Regions from separate parts of the Paenibacillus sp. FSL E2-8871 genome, predicted to be linked through region 2. Evidence: a T-box and tRNA genes for the amino acid it is inferred to sense, from the RefSeq annotation. Region 2 holds a T-box; the other holds one or more tRNA genes.
What was found. The T-box of region 2 lies ahead of trpS (tryptophan--tRNA ligase). A T-box ahead of a tRNA ligase gene usually reads a tRNA of that ligase, here a tRNA-Trp.
Positions count from the first base shown of each region.

Region 1: it has a tRNA-Trp gene. The T-box ahead of trpS (tryptophan--tRNA ligase) is inferred to sense a tRNA for this amino acid. The anticodon was not compared.

Region 1 is NZ_JBBOBV010000001.1:3,720,147-3,727,691, forward strand. It holds gene NYE25_RS16835 (BMP family ABC transporter substrate-binding protein) at 1-517, opposite strand, end outside; gene NYE25_RS16840 (AraC family transcriptional regulator) at 846-1,595, shown strand; tRNA gene NYE25_RS16845 (tRNA-Leu) at 1,729-1,807, opposite strand; tRNA gene NYE25_RS16850 (tRNA-Cys) at 1,822-1,895, opposite strand; tRNA gene NYE25_RS16855 (tRNA-Gly) at 1,908-1,982, opposite strand; tRNA gene NYE25_RS16860 (tRNA-Gln) at 1,989-2,063, opposite strand; tRNA gene NYE25_RS16865 (tRNA-His) at 2,085-2,157, opposite strand; tRNA gene NYE25_RS16870 (tRNA-His) at 2,198-2,273, opposite strand; tRNA gene NYE25_RS16875 (tRNA-Trp) at 2,310-2,383, opposite strand; tRNA gene NYE25_RS16880 (tRNA-Tyr) at 2,392-2,477, opposite strand; tRNA gene NYE25_RS16885 (tRNA-Thr) at 2,483-2,558, opposite strand; tRNA gene NYE25_RS16890 (tRNA-Phe) at 2,579-2,654, opposite strand; tRNA gene NYE25_RS16895 (tRNA-Asp) at 2,662-2,739, opposite strand; tRNA gene NYE25_RS16900 (tRNA-Met) at 2,766-2,842, opposite strand; tRNA gene NYE25_RS16905 (tRNA-Val) at 2,860-2,935, opposite strand; tRNA gene NYE25_RS16910 (tRNA-Glu) at 2,991-3,065, opposite strand; tRNA gene NYE25_RS16915 (tRNA-Ser) at 3,083-3,175, opposite strand; tRNA gene NYE25_RS16920 (tRNA-Asn) at 3,179-3,254, opposite strand; rRNA gene NYE25_RS16925 (23S ribosomal RNA) at 3,315-6,242, opposite strand; rRNA gene NYE25_RS16930 (16S ribosomal RNA) at 6,504-7,545, opposite strand, start outside.
Region 2 is NZ_JBBOBV010000001.1:578,751-586,295, forward strand. It holds gene NYE25_RS02665 (serine hydrolase domain-containing protein) at 1-662, opposite strand, end outside; gene NYE25_RS02670 (VanZ family protein) at 749-1,885, opposite strand; gene NYE25_RS02675 (hypothetical protein) at 2,035-2,382, shown strand; gene NYE25_RS02680 (aminopeptidase) at 2,549-3,781, shown strand; gene trpS (tryptophan--tRNA ligase) at 3,962-4,969, opposite strand; T-box leader at 5,072-5,355, opposite strand; gene NYE25_RS02690 (hypothetical protein) at 5,559-5,984, shown strand; gene NYE25_RS02695 (winged helix-turn-helix transcriptional regulator) at 6,041-6,409, opposite strand; gene NYE25_RS02700 (sigma-70 family RNA polymerase sigma factor) at 6,634-7,170, shown strand; gene NYE25_RS02705 (DUF4179 domain-containing protein) at 7,163-7,545, shown strand, end outside.

The DNA.
Region 1 (7,545 bases), 3.1 Mb from region 2:
TATCCGATTGTGTAGCTAGCGCCGCTACAGCACCTGCTAGAAAAGATACTTCATTTGTTGCATAAGACATGTTGTACATATTCTCTGGTGCTTCATCTATATCGGTATCATAGTTAATGAACTTTTTGTCAGGATATAATTCAGCCGTTGCATTAAACATCTCTGTAATTTCCGATCCGCCAGAAATAATAACATCCCAGTCCTCAGCGGCGATATCGTTAAACGTAGGCTCCCATTTCGTTTTATCGATACCCATTTCTACAACTTTTGTTTCTGCACCCAGCTCATCCTTAACCTTTTGCAAACCGCTATTCGCAGAGTCAAAGAAAGATTTATCTCCAAGCGTTCCTGGAATCAGAAGTACAACTTTGAGTTTATCCCCTGAACCTGTTTCTCCACCTTCAGCTGCGTTAGATCCTGCATTCTCGGAAGATCCATTACTCGACGTATTATTTCCACAGGCTGTGACCATTACCATTACTACTAGTAACAACAAAGAAAGAACTTTCTTTTTCATTTTTCTATTCCACCCCTATTTATAGTTGGTTAGTAATTTGAGAGGTTCTCCTTCTTAGTTCGTTGTATATTTCACGATTTAGATGGAAACTCTCATATTTCATGTAACATTGTCAAAATTTTAACGATTTTAACGAATACACTCGAAAATAGAGAGAAAATTATCATTTTTACGATTAATCCGACTAATTTCCGAACGAGATGGCCAGTCAGGTTGCTAATCTTCGGATTTCTTGATACGATCATATCAAATATTAATGAAAATAATTATATGATTTCGGTCATAATTTTGTACGATTCGGCTAAAACATAATTATTGGAGGCTCATCATGGATCGTGTTCTATATATTGTAAATGCAGCGCATGAGGTTAATACCTATATTCCACCACACCAGCATGAATGTTATGAACTAGTCTATTATTTAAACGGCTTAGGAACTACCAATGTAGGTTCGCGAAGTTATCATTTTCGTTCTTCTTCATTCGCGCTGATACCACCCAATCATAAACATGACGAGAATCATCGCGAGGATGCTACTATACTATTTGTAGGCTTCCATTCAAATCACCCAAATATGGAGAATTTGCAAGGCGTATATGAAGATGATAAAGACCATACTGTTCTACAGATCTTGCTTCGAATGAAAGCAGAGTTTACGCGCAAACAAGATGGATTCTCTGAACTATTGAACCTTCAAATGAGCGAAATCACTGTTCATCTGATACGGCTTCTTAGCGCCTCTGGGTTTCAATCACCAACGGAAGACAGAGTCCAATATGTTCTAAACTATATGAATGAGCATTACCGCCATAAGCTATCGGTCGCAACACTTTCTGAGATGTCTGGATACAGCTATGATCGTTTCCGCCATTTATTTAAAGAACGATTCGGTTCTTCACCTCTGCGCTATCTACTATTGAAACGTCTGGATTATGCAAAGTCTCTCTTGCAACATACCCAAATGCATATCTCTGAAGTATCAGCTGCTGCTGGGTTTGTGAATGACGCCCAATTCTGCAATATGTTTAAACGTGAAATTGGTCTCACCCCACGAGCATTCCGACTAAGCAGTCAATAAAATAACACTCCACACAAAAAGGCCGTTGATTAGAGACGCCTCTAATTCAACGGCTTAAGAATAAAAGCTCAAAGACAAAGAAAAAAGGTTTGTAAAGTTGCTTATACAAGCGACTTTACAAACCTTTTTGATATACCGGCGAGAGGACTCGAACCTCCACGGTTTCCCTCTCGATTTTGAGTCGAGCGCGTCTGCCATTCCGCCACGCCGGCACATATGAACTTAATGGAGGCGCCACCCAGATTTGAACTGGGGATAAAGCTTTTGCAGAGCTTTGCCTTACCACTTGGCTATGGCGCCATATGAAAACTTTGGAGCGGACGACGGGAATCGAACCCGCGACCCTCGCCTTGGCAAGGCGATGCTCTACCGCTGAGCCACGTCCGCATAAAATGGCTGGGGATATAGGATTTGAACCTATGCGTGACGGAGTCAAAGTCCGTTGCCTTACCGCTTGGCTAATCCCCAATAACATTTTAAAATAAAAGGGGCGACTGATGGGTCTCGAACCCACGAATGCCGGAACCACAATCCGGTGCGTTAACCACTTCGCCACAATCGCCATATTAAACTAATATTGTTGCTGTTCTTCTTAAAGTAAATGGGGCGACCGATGGGACTTGAACCCACGAATGCCGGATCCACAAACCGGTGCGTTAACCCCTTCGCCACGACCGCCATATTAAACTTTAGAGAAAGACTTTAGATAAAGATTGGCAGGGGCAGCAGGAATTGAACCCACACCAACGGTTTTGGAGACCGTTGTTCTACCTTTAAACTATGCCCCTAAAAAAAATGGTGGGGGATGATGGATTCGAACCACCGAACACGTACGTGAGCAGATTTACAGTCTGATGCGTTTGGCCACTTCGCTAATCCCCCAAAGATGGTGCCGGCGAGAGGACTTGAACCCCCAACCTACTGATTACAAGTCAGTTGCTCTACCAATTGAGCTACACCGGCATATTAAGTTGTATACTATATGGTGGCTCGAGACGGATTCGAACCGCCGACACGAGGATTTTCAGTCCTCTGCTCTACCGACTGAGCTATCGAGCCAAGAAAATGGCGGAACCGACGAGATTCGAACTCGCGATCTCCTGCGTGACAGGCAGGCATGTTAGGCCAACTACACCACGGTTCCAAAATATATAATTACTTGATGAAAATTGGTTGCGGGGGCAGGATTTGAACCTGCGGCCTTCGGGTTATGAGCCCGACGAGCTACCGGGCTGCTCCACCCCGCGTCGTTCTTAAATGAATATGGTGGAGGCTGAGGGGATCGAACCCCCGACCCTCTGCTTGTAAGGCAGATGCTCTCCCAGCTGAGCTAAGCCTCCGTAAACAACAATTGTTATTGTACCAAAGTCCACTATGTAAAATCAAGTGAAAATTTGGTGACCCGTATGGGATTCGAACCCATGTTACCTCCGTGAAAGGGAGGTGTCTTAACCCCTTGACCAACGGGCCATACTAAGTAAAATTTGTGGCGGAGAGAGAGGGATTCGAACCCTCGAGACGCTTGTGGCGCCTACACGATTTCCAATCGTGCTCCTTCGGCCAAACTCGGACACCTCTCCATATGGCTCCCCGAACAGGACTCGAACCTGTGACAACTCGATTAACAGTCGAGTGCTCTACCAACTGAGCTATCAGGGAATATTCATACCAGGCTTGATGCCTGAAAACTGAATCCGAATTGAATTTGCGTCTTAAGTATAGGATAAGCCCTCGACCGATTAGTATTGGTCAGCTCCATGCATTACTGCACTTCCACCTCCAACCTATCTACCTCGTCGTCTTCAAGGGGTCTTACTAATTGGGAAATCTCATCTTGAGGGGGGCTTCACGCTTAGATGCTTTCAGCGCTTATCCCGTCCGTACGTAGCTACCCAGCCATGCTTCTGGCGAAACAACTGGTGCACCAGCGGTACGTCCATCCCGGTCCTCTCGTACTAAGGACAGCTCCTCTCAAATTTCCTGCGCCCACGACAGATAGGGACCGAACTGTCTCACGACGTTCTGAACCCAGCTCGCGTACCGCTTTAATGGGCGAACAGCCCAACCCTTGGGACCTACTTCAGCCCCAGGATGCGATGAGCCGACATCGAGGTGCCAAACCTCCCCGTCGATGTGGACTCTTGGGGGAGATAAGCCTGTTATCCCCAGGGTAGCTTTTATCCGTTGAGCGATGGCCCTTCCATGCGGTACCACCGGATCACTAAGTCCGACTTTCGTCCCTGCTCGACTTGTAGGTCTCGCAGTCAAGCTCCCTTATGCCTTTGCACTCTTCGAATGATTTCCAACCATTCTGAGGGAACCTTGGAACGCCTCCGTTACTCTTTAGGAGGCGACCGCCCCAGTCAAACTGCCCGCCTGACACGGTCCCCGTACCCGATTAGGGTACTAGGTTAGAACCTAGATACGATCAGGGTGGTATCCCAACGGCGCCTCCACCGAAGCTTGCGCTCCGATTTCTACGGCTCCCACCTATCCTGTACAGATCGTACCCAAATTCAATATCAAGCTGCAGTAAAGCTCCATGGGGTCTTTCCGTCTTGTCGCGGGTAACCTGCATCTTCACAGGTATTAAAATTTCACCGGATCTCTCGTTGAGACAGCGCCCAAGTCGTTACGCCATTCGTGCGGGTCAGAATTTACCTGACAAGGAATTTCGCTACCTTAGGACCGTTATAGTTACGGCCGCCGTTTACTGGGGCTTCGGTTCATAGCTTCGGGTTACCCCTAACCACTCCCCTTAACCTTCCAGCACCGGGCAGGCGTCAGCCCGTATACTTCGCCTTGCGGCTTCGCACAGACCTGTGTTTTTGCTAAACAGTCGCTTGGGCCTTTTCACTGCGGCCCCCTCGTGCTATTCACACTACCGGGGCACCCCTTCTCCCGAAGTTACGGGGTCATTTTGCCGAGTTCCTTAACGAGAGTTCTTCCGCGCGCCTTAGAATTCTCTTCTCGCCTACCTGTGTCGGTTTGCGGTACGGGCACCTTCTCCTGGCTAGAGGCTTTTCTTGGCAGTGTGAGATCATGACCTTCGCTACTGTAATTTTCGCTCCCCATCACAGCCCAGCCTTAACGATGTGCGGATTTGCCTACACATCAGCCTCACTGCTTAGACGGACATATCCATCAGTCCGCGTCACTACCCTCCTGCGTCACCCCATCGCTCATAGCGGATTACGGTGGTACAGTAATTTCAAACTGTTGTCCTTCGACTACGCCTTTCGGCCTCGCCTTAGGTCCCGACTTACCCTGAGCGGACGAGCCTTCCTCAGGAAACCTTGGGCTTTCGGCGGATCAGATTCTCACTGATCTTTTCGTTACTCATACCGGCATTCTCACTTGTATGCTGTCCAGCGCTCCTTACGGTACACCTTCAACCCACATACAACGCTCCCCTACCCCAGATACATAGTATCTAGCCATAGCTTCGGTGGTGTGTTTAGCCCCGTTACATTTTCGGCGCAGAGTCACTCGACCAGTGAGCTATTACGCACTCTTTCAATGGTGGCTGCTTCTAAGCCAACATCCTGGTTGTCTGTGCAACTCCACATCCTTTCCCACTTAACACACACTTGGGGACCTTAGCTGATGGTCTGGGCTGTTTCCCTTTTGACAATGGATCTTAGCACTCACTGTCTGACTCCCGGCAATAAGTATATGGCATTCGGAGTTTGACTGAGCTTGGTAATCCTTGCGGACCCCGCACCCAATCAGTGCTCTACCTCCACTACTCTTATACCGAGGCTAGCCCTAAAGCTATTTCGGGGAGAACCAGCTATCTCCGAGTTCGATTGGAATTTCTCCGCTACCCCCACCTCATCCCCGCATTTTTCAACATGCGTGGGTTCGGGCCTCCAGTGCGTGTTACCGCACCTTCACCCTGGACAGGGGTAGATCACACGGTTTCGGGTCTACGTCCACATACTCATTCGCCCTATTCAGACTCGCTTTCGCTGCGGCTCCGTCTTCTCGACTTAACCTTGCATGTTAAACGTAACTCGCCGGTTCATTCTACAAAAGGCACGCCATCACCCATTAATAGGGCTCTGACTTTTTGTAAGCACACGGTTTCAGGTTCTATTTCACTCCCCTTCCGGGGTGCTTTTCACCTTTCCCTCACGGTACTGTTTCACTATCGGTCGCCAGGTAGTATTTAGCCTTAGCAGATGGTCCTGCTGGATTCATACGGGGTTTCACGTGCCCCGCACTACTCGGGATCCGTCTCGGAGAGAACACAGTTTAGGTTACAGGGCTTTTACCTCTATCGCGGGCCTTTCCAGACCTCTTCGCCTACCATATTCCTTTGTAACTCCATGTGAGACGTCCCACAACCCCTAAGAGCAAGCTCTTAGGTTTAGGCTGTTCCGCGTTCGCTCGCCGCTACTGACGGAATCACTATTGTTTTCTCTTCCTCAGGGTACTTAGATGTTTCAGTTCCCCTGGTCTGCCTCTACATCTCCTATGTGTTCAGAGATGAGTAACTGCGAATTACCACAGCTGGGTTTCCCCATTCGGACACCCCCGGATCAAAGCTTGCTTACAGCTCCCCGAGGCAGTTTCGTTGTTCGCCACGTCCTTCGTCGGCTCCTGGCGCCTAGGCATCCTCCGTGTGCTCTTATTAGCTTAACCTTGATTTTTCCGCAGGAAAATATCATACAATGACATTCTCTTTGGAATCATCTCACTAATAACATTTACTTGTTTGCACAAGTTGCTAAAAGATGTTCTAAAACGCAAATTCGTTTCGGTATCCAGTTTTCAAGGATCAAGTCTTACTGAGAGCTTAAACTCTCAAAACTGAGCAACGAGTGAGTAACAGGCCTAAACCTGAGATTTGGAAGTTTAACTTCCGATTTGAATGTCTTCATTGCAGAAGACGATTCTCCATAGAAAGGAGGTGATCCAGCCGCACCTTCCGATACGGCTACCTTGTTACGACTTCACCCCAATCATCTACCCCACCTTCGGCGGCTGGCTCCCTTGCGGGTTACCCCACCGACTTCGGGTGTTGTAAACTCTCGTGGTGTGACGGGCGGTGTGTACAAGACCCGGGAACGTATTCACCGCGGCATGCTGATCCGCGATTACTAGCAATTCCGACTTCATGCAGGCGAGTTGCAGCCTGCAATCCGAACTGAGACCGGCTTTGATGGGATTGGCTTCACCTCGCGGTTTCGCTTCCCGTTGTACCGGCCATTGTAGTACGTGTGTAGCCCAGGTCATAAGGGGCATGATGATTTGACGTCATCCCCACCTTCCTCCGGTTTGTCACCGGCAGTCACTCTAGAGTGCCCAGCCTTACCTGCTGGCAACTAAAGTTAAGGGTTGCGCTCGTTGCGGGACTTAACCCAACATCTCACGACACGAGCTGACGACAACCATGCACCACCTGTCTCCTCTGTCCCGAAGGCCGCCACTATCTCTAGTGGATTCAGAGGGATGTCAAGACCTGGTAAGGTTCTTCGCGTTGCTTCGAATTAAACCACATACTCCACTGCTTGTGCGGGTCCCCGTCAATTCCTTTGAGTTTCAGTCTTGCGACCGTACTCCCCAGGCGGAGTGCTTACTGTGTTAACTTCGGCACCAAGGGTATCGAAACCCCTAACACCTAGCACTCATCGTTTACGGCGTGGACTACCAGGGTATCTAATCCTGTTTGCTCCCCACGCTTTCGCGCCTCAGCGTCAGTTACAGCCCAGAAAGTCGCCTTCGCCACTGGTGTTCCTCCACATATCTACGCATTTCACCGCTACACGTGGAATTCCACTTTCCTCTTCTGTACTCAAGTCACCCAGTTTCCAGTGCGACCTCAGGTTGAGCCCAAGGTTTAAACACCAGACTTAAATGACCGCCTGCGCGCGCTTTACGCCCAATAATTCCGGACAACGCTTGCCCCCTACGTATTACCGCGGCTGCTGGCACGTAGTTAGCC
Region 2 (7,545 bases):
TTAGCGATATCCTCTGTGGTAATGCTTAAGCCAAATCCCCCCGTGTTAATTCCACGTGGACAAGACTGCCAAGTTGCTCCGTGAATACCGAGCGGAGCGAACAGACGCGGTTCTAGATATTCTAGCAGTGTTTGGCCAGTAACTCGTTGAAGGATCGCGGACAGCATGTAAGTGGCGCCGGTATTATATAGAAAATGTGTACCTGGTTGTTTCTCCACTGGGACTGAGAAGAAAGCTTTAACCCAATTCCCGTCTGCACTTTTATGAAGTGTGTCCATAGTATCCACGACATGCCCGGTACCCATCATCAATAGATGTCTGATTGTCATGTTGGATAGATTGTCAGTGTTAGTCGCAGGAGCCTCTTCAGGGAAGAAGGAGATAACTGCATCGTCGAGCGTAATTAGCTTTTCTGTAACCGCAAACCCTATTGCAGTTGAGGTGAAGCTTTTGCTAAGGGAAAATAGCATATGTGGAAGATCGGACTTATAAGGAGACCACCAGCCTTCAGAGACCACATACCCATGCCTAAGGAGCATAAAGCTATGCAGACCTAAGCTTTGCGTCTCTACTGCATCAATAAAGCTGGATATTGCGGCTGATGATATGCCCTGCTCTTCTGGAAGACTTCTAGACAACTGCAAGCTACTTGTAGTTTCCATTCATTCATCTCCTAAATTTTGAGAATCCTTGCCTTCCTATTTTATAATAAATTCCATTGTATAAATACTATATAAAATGAAGATTTTTAATCCTCTAAAGAGCTGCTGTTGGAGGCATCGGTATGCAATCTTTTCTCAGGCCATGAAATAACATGCGAGGTTCGGCTTAATTTCTCATAGATTAGCTGGTCATCTTTTTTGAATACCTTAATGATTAAATGAATAAAGAAAACTAAATCGACCAGTAGAACAATGAGGTAAGCGACCGTTCTCAATGGTGAAGATAGAAGCCCCGTCACATCAGAATCGATAACAATAGCGTGAAGTCCAAGTATTACCCAATATAACAGACCATATCGGATCATAAGCGCCCAGAAAGAAGCCCGATTACCTCTGTTCGTTACCCGAATACGTACAATCCATTTGCCTAAGGTCCGCCCACCAGTGAAAGCTGGAATCAGGATGAAGTACATCCCTGTTACAATCCAGAAAGCACTTTTTACATCGAATCCATAAAGTAGACCAAACCCAATGATCCACACCATACTATCGATGAAAAAAGCAATCCCTCTGCGGGTATAGGAGACTCTTTTGGCAGAACGATCGATATTCGAATCCAGTTGTTCTATTTGTGGCAGTAACCCGTTTATCCAGATAGCAATTCGGAATCCAAAGATCCCTCCCAGCGTGTTGGTAATAAGATCATCGACATCAAATAGACGGTAGGGATGATCAAAAAAGCCGTAGATGCCTGTAACCTGTGTGACCTCAAAAGATAACGAAAGTATGAAAGACAAGAGAATACACATTCCCCAGCGCGTTCGAAAATAGTAACCCAGAAACAATCCAAACGGCACGGTCAAAGCGATGTTAAATATCACCTGTAAAAAAGCAGGCTCACGCAGTAACGACCAATACGTTGAAATCTGATCAGGTATGATCTTAGAGCCATCTATAATATCTTGTATGAATTGAAGAGGGGCGAGCTGCATCATACTTCCCGAAGGTGCCATATTATGTCTTGAGGAAGGCATCGGAAGCAAAACAAGAAAATAAGCGTTCATCAGATAGAGCAGCAATAAGTATAGGATTAAAGCTCTAAGCTTATGGATGTAGCCGTGTCTACGGTATTGAACGATTAGAAAAGGGAGTGTGAAGATCAATGCCGCTATAGGAAACATCATAAAGGCATAAGAAATTGGGAAAAAGTAAGAATGAAACATAAGTCACCTGCCGAATCATTGTTTTTGTGGAATATTGTAGTCTGCTGCAAACTAGCGTTCCCGGCTCATTATAAAATTTTATGATAGGGAACTCAACTTATTTATTTAGCGCTTCCGGCATACATATGTCTATAGAGGAGCGTGAAGTGATGGAGAAAAAGGTACAGCAGTATTATCGACTGAAGCAAAAGCAAAAGGAAATTGAAAAAGAGTTAGCAGAGCTTCGGCAGGATATTCTAAGCTATTGTAGTGAGCAGGGGGCTACCGAGACTGAAATTGGAAGCTACAAAGTGAAGCTAGTGATGCAAAATCGCAAAGAATATGATGATCTCAAGTTATATGAAACCCTATCAGACCCCGAAGTGTGGCGTATGCTCTCCAAATCAGATCCCGCGAAGGTAGCAAGTTTGACCAAGCTTAACGTAATCTCTGAGGACAAGATAATGCATACCTATTCTTTAAAGACTGTAACGTTGCTGCAAGTGGATAAAAAATAAGGATTTACGTGAGCGGTTCCTTTCATGGGGACCGCTTTATTATATCGAATCGCAACTCTAAGCGTTTTGCGTTAAAATAAGAAATGAAGCTGACCGTCTGCTGTTAAGGAGCTCCGGTGCTTTGGTGCGACAGTAAAGCAACCATAGAGATGGAGGAAGAGAATTCATGAAAGATTTTGATGTCATGTTAGAGAAATATGCGAACCTGGTTGTAAAAGTAGGGGGAAATGTACAGCCTGGACAAGTTTTGATGGTGCATGCACCTATTGAAACGGTAGAGCTTACTCGCTTGATTGTAGGTAAAGCCTATGAAGCAGGTGCTAAATATGTAATTGTTGATTGGGACGATGAAGCGACTACACGTATTCGTTACGAAAAAGCCCCAGAAGATTCCTTCGATTACTATCCACAGTGGCAAGCAGAAATGATGGAGAAGTTTGCGGAAGAGAACGGCGCCATCTTACATATTAAAGTACCAGATCCGGAATTGTTCAATGGTATTGATTCTTCCAAAGTGTCAAGAGCAGTTAAAGCGGCAGCTGTTGCTCGCAAAAACTACTCCAAATATACTCGTAATAGCAAAATTAGCTGGTCTCTTGTTAAGGCTCCAACGCGCGCTTGGGCGAACAAGGTGTTCGCCGATCTCCCTGAGGAAGATCGAGTGGAAGCGATGTGGGAAGCGGTATTCCAGATGAATCGTGTAGGTAGCGAGGATCCAGTTGCCGCGTGGAGAGAACATATCGGTCAATTGAAAGAAAGTCAGGATAGAATGAACGCTAAGCGTTATAAAAGCCTGCATTACCGCGCTCCGGGAACGGATCTGCATGTGGAGCTTCCGGAAGGTCATCTATGGCGTGGCGGTGGCGGTGAGAATGATAAAGGTGTTTATTTCGTGGCAAATATGCCAACGGAAGAGATCTATTCCATGCCCCATCGTACTGGCGTGAACGGTACAGTAAGAAGCACGCTCCCACTTAATCTGAATGGACGTCTGGTAGAAGGCCTTTCATTCACTTTTAAAGATGGAAAAGTAGTAGCATATGAAGCTGAATCCGGACGTGAGCATCTGACTTCGCTGCTGGCAACGGATGAAGGTGCATCCTATTTAGGAGAAGTGGCTTTAGTGCAGCATGATTCTCCAATCTCTCGCTTGAAACGAATTTTCTACAATACAGGGATTGATGAGAATGCCTCCTGCCATTTCGCGTTGGGAAGTGCCTATCCTGTCAATATTGAAGGCGGCACAAAGCTTACGAATGAAGAGCTTGTCGCACGAGGTGCTAATGTAAGTTTAACGCATGTTGATTTCATGATTGGTTCGGCAGAACTGGATATTGATGGAGAACTTGCGGATGGCACGATTGAACCGGTATTCCGTAAAGGGAATTGGGTGCTGTAAGGAATACATTTAAGGTCGTAACCTCGCTTTAGGAGATTACGGCCTTTCCCTTTGCTAAAAAGATGTATGTTATAGAAAGTGTTTTTATTTAGAAGCGGAGATATCCATATTAAATAATATTTTCTTATAAAAACAGCCGGCGCTCTCTTCAATAGAGAGTCCGGCGTTTTTTTATTGCCCTTAGAGATCAGTTTTATTTGAAAAATAATTAAGGCCCATAGCCTCGCGTACTTCGGACATCGTTTCTTGAGCAATATCGCGGGCACGCTTAGTTCCGGATAATAAGATATCCTCAACAACCTTGGGTCTGGCAGCATAATAGGAGCGACGCTCACGCATTGGTTCAATTAGCTGGTCTAGAGCTGTAGTGATAAGCTGCTTACAGGCAGAACAGCTTATACTGCCACTTTCGCAGCTATCGTGAATTTCTGGGGCGCCATACGAACGAACAGCACGATGATAAGCATAAATGGGACAAATATCTGGATGCCCAGGATCATTTTTATGAACACGGGCTGGATCGGTTGTGGCTTTACGGATCTTGAAGGTGATCTCTTCTTTCGTAGAGTCCAGTTCGATAGCATTGCCTAGGCTTTTACTCATTTTAGCGTTGCCGTCTGTTCCTACTAGTCTTGGCGTCTCGCTGATAAGCGCTCTGGGCTCCACAAGGATAGGGCTGTACAGCTCGTTGAATCTACGTACGATTTTGCGGGTCAACTCCAGATGGGGAAGCTGGTCTTCTCCTACAGGAATAATCGTCGCTTTACAAAAGGTTATATCCGCAGCCTGGCTAACTGGATAACCTAGAAAACCATAATACAATTCATCTAAGCTGGAATTTTTCGATTCGGCTTTAATCGTGGGATTATGCCGTAAAGAATTCACAGTAACAAACATGGAGAATAGGACGGTCAGCTCAGCGATTTCAGGAACCATAGATTGAATAAATAGGGTTGCTTTATCTGGATTTATACCCGCCGATAAATAGTCCAGTGTGATTTCATTCAAGTTTTGACCAAGGTGTTGAGGCCGATCAAAGTGAGTCGTTAGGGCTTGAATATCTGCTAGAAATACAAAAGTATCATATTGCTCCTGTAGAGCCACTCGGTTCTGTAAACTGCCCACGTAATGGCCAAGGTGCAGCTTTCCAGTCACTCGATCTCCAGTTAATACACGTTTTTTTATCATTTGAATTCCTCCTGTTTTGTTGCTTCTGACTAACATTGAGTCGCCACCACCAGCCATCATCCATGGCCATCACCTCCTTTAAATGACAAAAAAACCTCATCCAATAAGGACGAAGTTGTCGTGGTACCACCTTAAATGATCGCGCAACCAGGTTTCGTTAGTATTACGATCTTCTCTTACCGGTACGGAGAAGGTCTGAGACAATCTCGATACAGGTCCCTTGATAACGGCGGGAAACCCGGCTTTCCCTACAACATCAGCTAAGATGGTTCGGAAGAGCAACTCTAAAGGCCATTCGATCAAGCGCTGGACACCGGTTCGCAGCAGCCACCGGCTCTCTGAAGTCCATGTTCGATTGTCTACTTACCCTTTGTCAGCGTTGTTCATGATATTTTGGTAATTGTAATTCTGATGAGTGAGTTTGTCAATGGTTGGAAATAAGTTGATGATAGACAGAGCATCTAGGTTTATATGATCTAGCAAAGTATCACTTAAATGTATATTATCATCAGCAATTAAGTCCAATCTATCATTGTTGATTCACAATATAATAATGTATAGCCTTGTAATTGGAATGGAGTGATGATAAATGGCGACAAATATAAGTTATGGTTCACAGGCAAAAATCCCCTTAGACCCGTTTAATACTGTTACAACGGTTGCAGGGATTCCTGGAGCTGGAGCGGGTCTAGCCACGGCGCAAGTAAATATTAGTCCGGCTAATCCGGCCTCTTTCTCCAGCAGAGTCGAGTTAAATGGTAGTTTTAGTCTTACTGCACTTGCTAATAGCCAATTTCTTGTTTTAATCCGACGTGCTGGAGTCGATATTTATAGCTCCTTTTTTCGTTTTACTACAACTACTGATATTCAATTAAATGTTCAGTGGGTTGATGGTCCTTATATTGGAATCCACAACTATGAATTGGTAATTCAGAATGATAGCAACTTGCCTATAAATCTATTTGGACCTATATCATTCACAGCAACTGCTATAGGTGGAGATGGCGTAATTTAAGTTATGGGACAGTTAAATCGATCTGATTTAACTGTCCTTTTTTCATGGGGTAAAATTTATTTATTTAAAATGTTGTCCTCTAAAACAGCATATTTATCGCCATATTGCTTAATGATATGTTGTTCTCCCCAATTACATAGAGAAGTCAAAATGTCGCTTAAACTATCACCATACTCACTAAGCTCATATTCCACTTTGGGTGGAACCTGATTGTATACGATCCGGTTGATAATTCCATCGGCCTCAAGTTCGCGTAGTTGCTGGGTTAACATTTTTTGAGTAATTCCGGGCATTAACTGTTTTAGTTCCGATGTTCGTTTTTTGCCATGAGTTAAATGACACAAAATTACGCATTTCCATTTTCCTCCAATTACTTCGAGTGTGGCCTCAACAGAAATATTGTATTTTTTCTTGATAGTTGTCATGATATCCTCCAATGTATAGGTACTTTTTAGTACCTATGGTACTTTTAAGTGCGTACTATTGATTATGTCCGATTTTACTAATCATAACATTTATCGTTCTTTTTTTATAGAATGTTATAATTTTAAGTGCTCAGTCCCAAAAAAGTTAATATAAATAAAAACCGTTTCTATACCCTCCCCGTCTTAATCTATGAGAGGTTTAGGAGAGGGGGCTAAGGAAGGATATGACGATGACTAATGCAGAAATGAAGAAGGTAACGATTCTTGATTCTAGGAGCGAGACGGATTTCTACGATTCTATATTGGTACATAGAGAACAACTATACAGTATAGCCTATAGCTACTTGCGTAACCGGAATGATGCGCTTGAAGCGATGCAGGAAATGACTTGCCGGGCCTGGATCAAAAGAAAAACATTAAAGGATCCAAAAGCGTTTAAATCATGGATCATTCGGATCCTGATTTATGTCTGTATAGATGAACAAAGACGTAGAAAGCGTTCTATGCCGCTTGTAGACGAGAGAATAGGAGAGCGGATTACGCACATTGGCCATCATCGGATGGAAATGCTGTGGGCACTCGAACAGGTTAAACCCAAGTATCGCCATGTGCTGCTGCTTAAATACTACAACGATATGACCTTACATGAGATTGCTAACATACTGGATAAACCTGAAGGAACGGTCAAGACATGGCAGCATAAAGGACTCAAGCAGTTAAGAACGATCATTAAGAATCGGGGTGATTGGAACCATGAGTAGTCAGGAGGAGCTTGCCATGTTAATCGATGCTGAACGGATCCCACAGGAGCAAAAAATGGAGAGTGCAGCCGCACAAATCTATGCCATTCAAGCAGGACTCGAACTAGGTAAAAAGCGCGGAAAAAAGCTAATGTTCGCTAGAAGCGCTATGGCTGTACTGACTGCATCTGTTTTGATTGCAGGTTTACTCTTCTTCAATCCAACCCAATGGATGCCACAGCAAGCCTCTACAAGTATTGAATCAAGTGATTGGGGTGTGTTGGAACCTTTTAAGAAGCTGGCTGAATCTGATGTTGATGCCCTTACGTTAGAATCTGCTATTCGAAACGATTATGTGCAAATCGTGAATAAGAGCGCTGAGAAAAACGGATATAA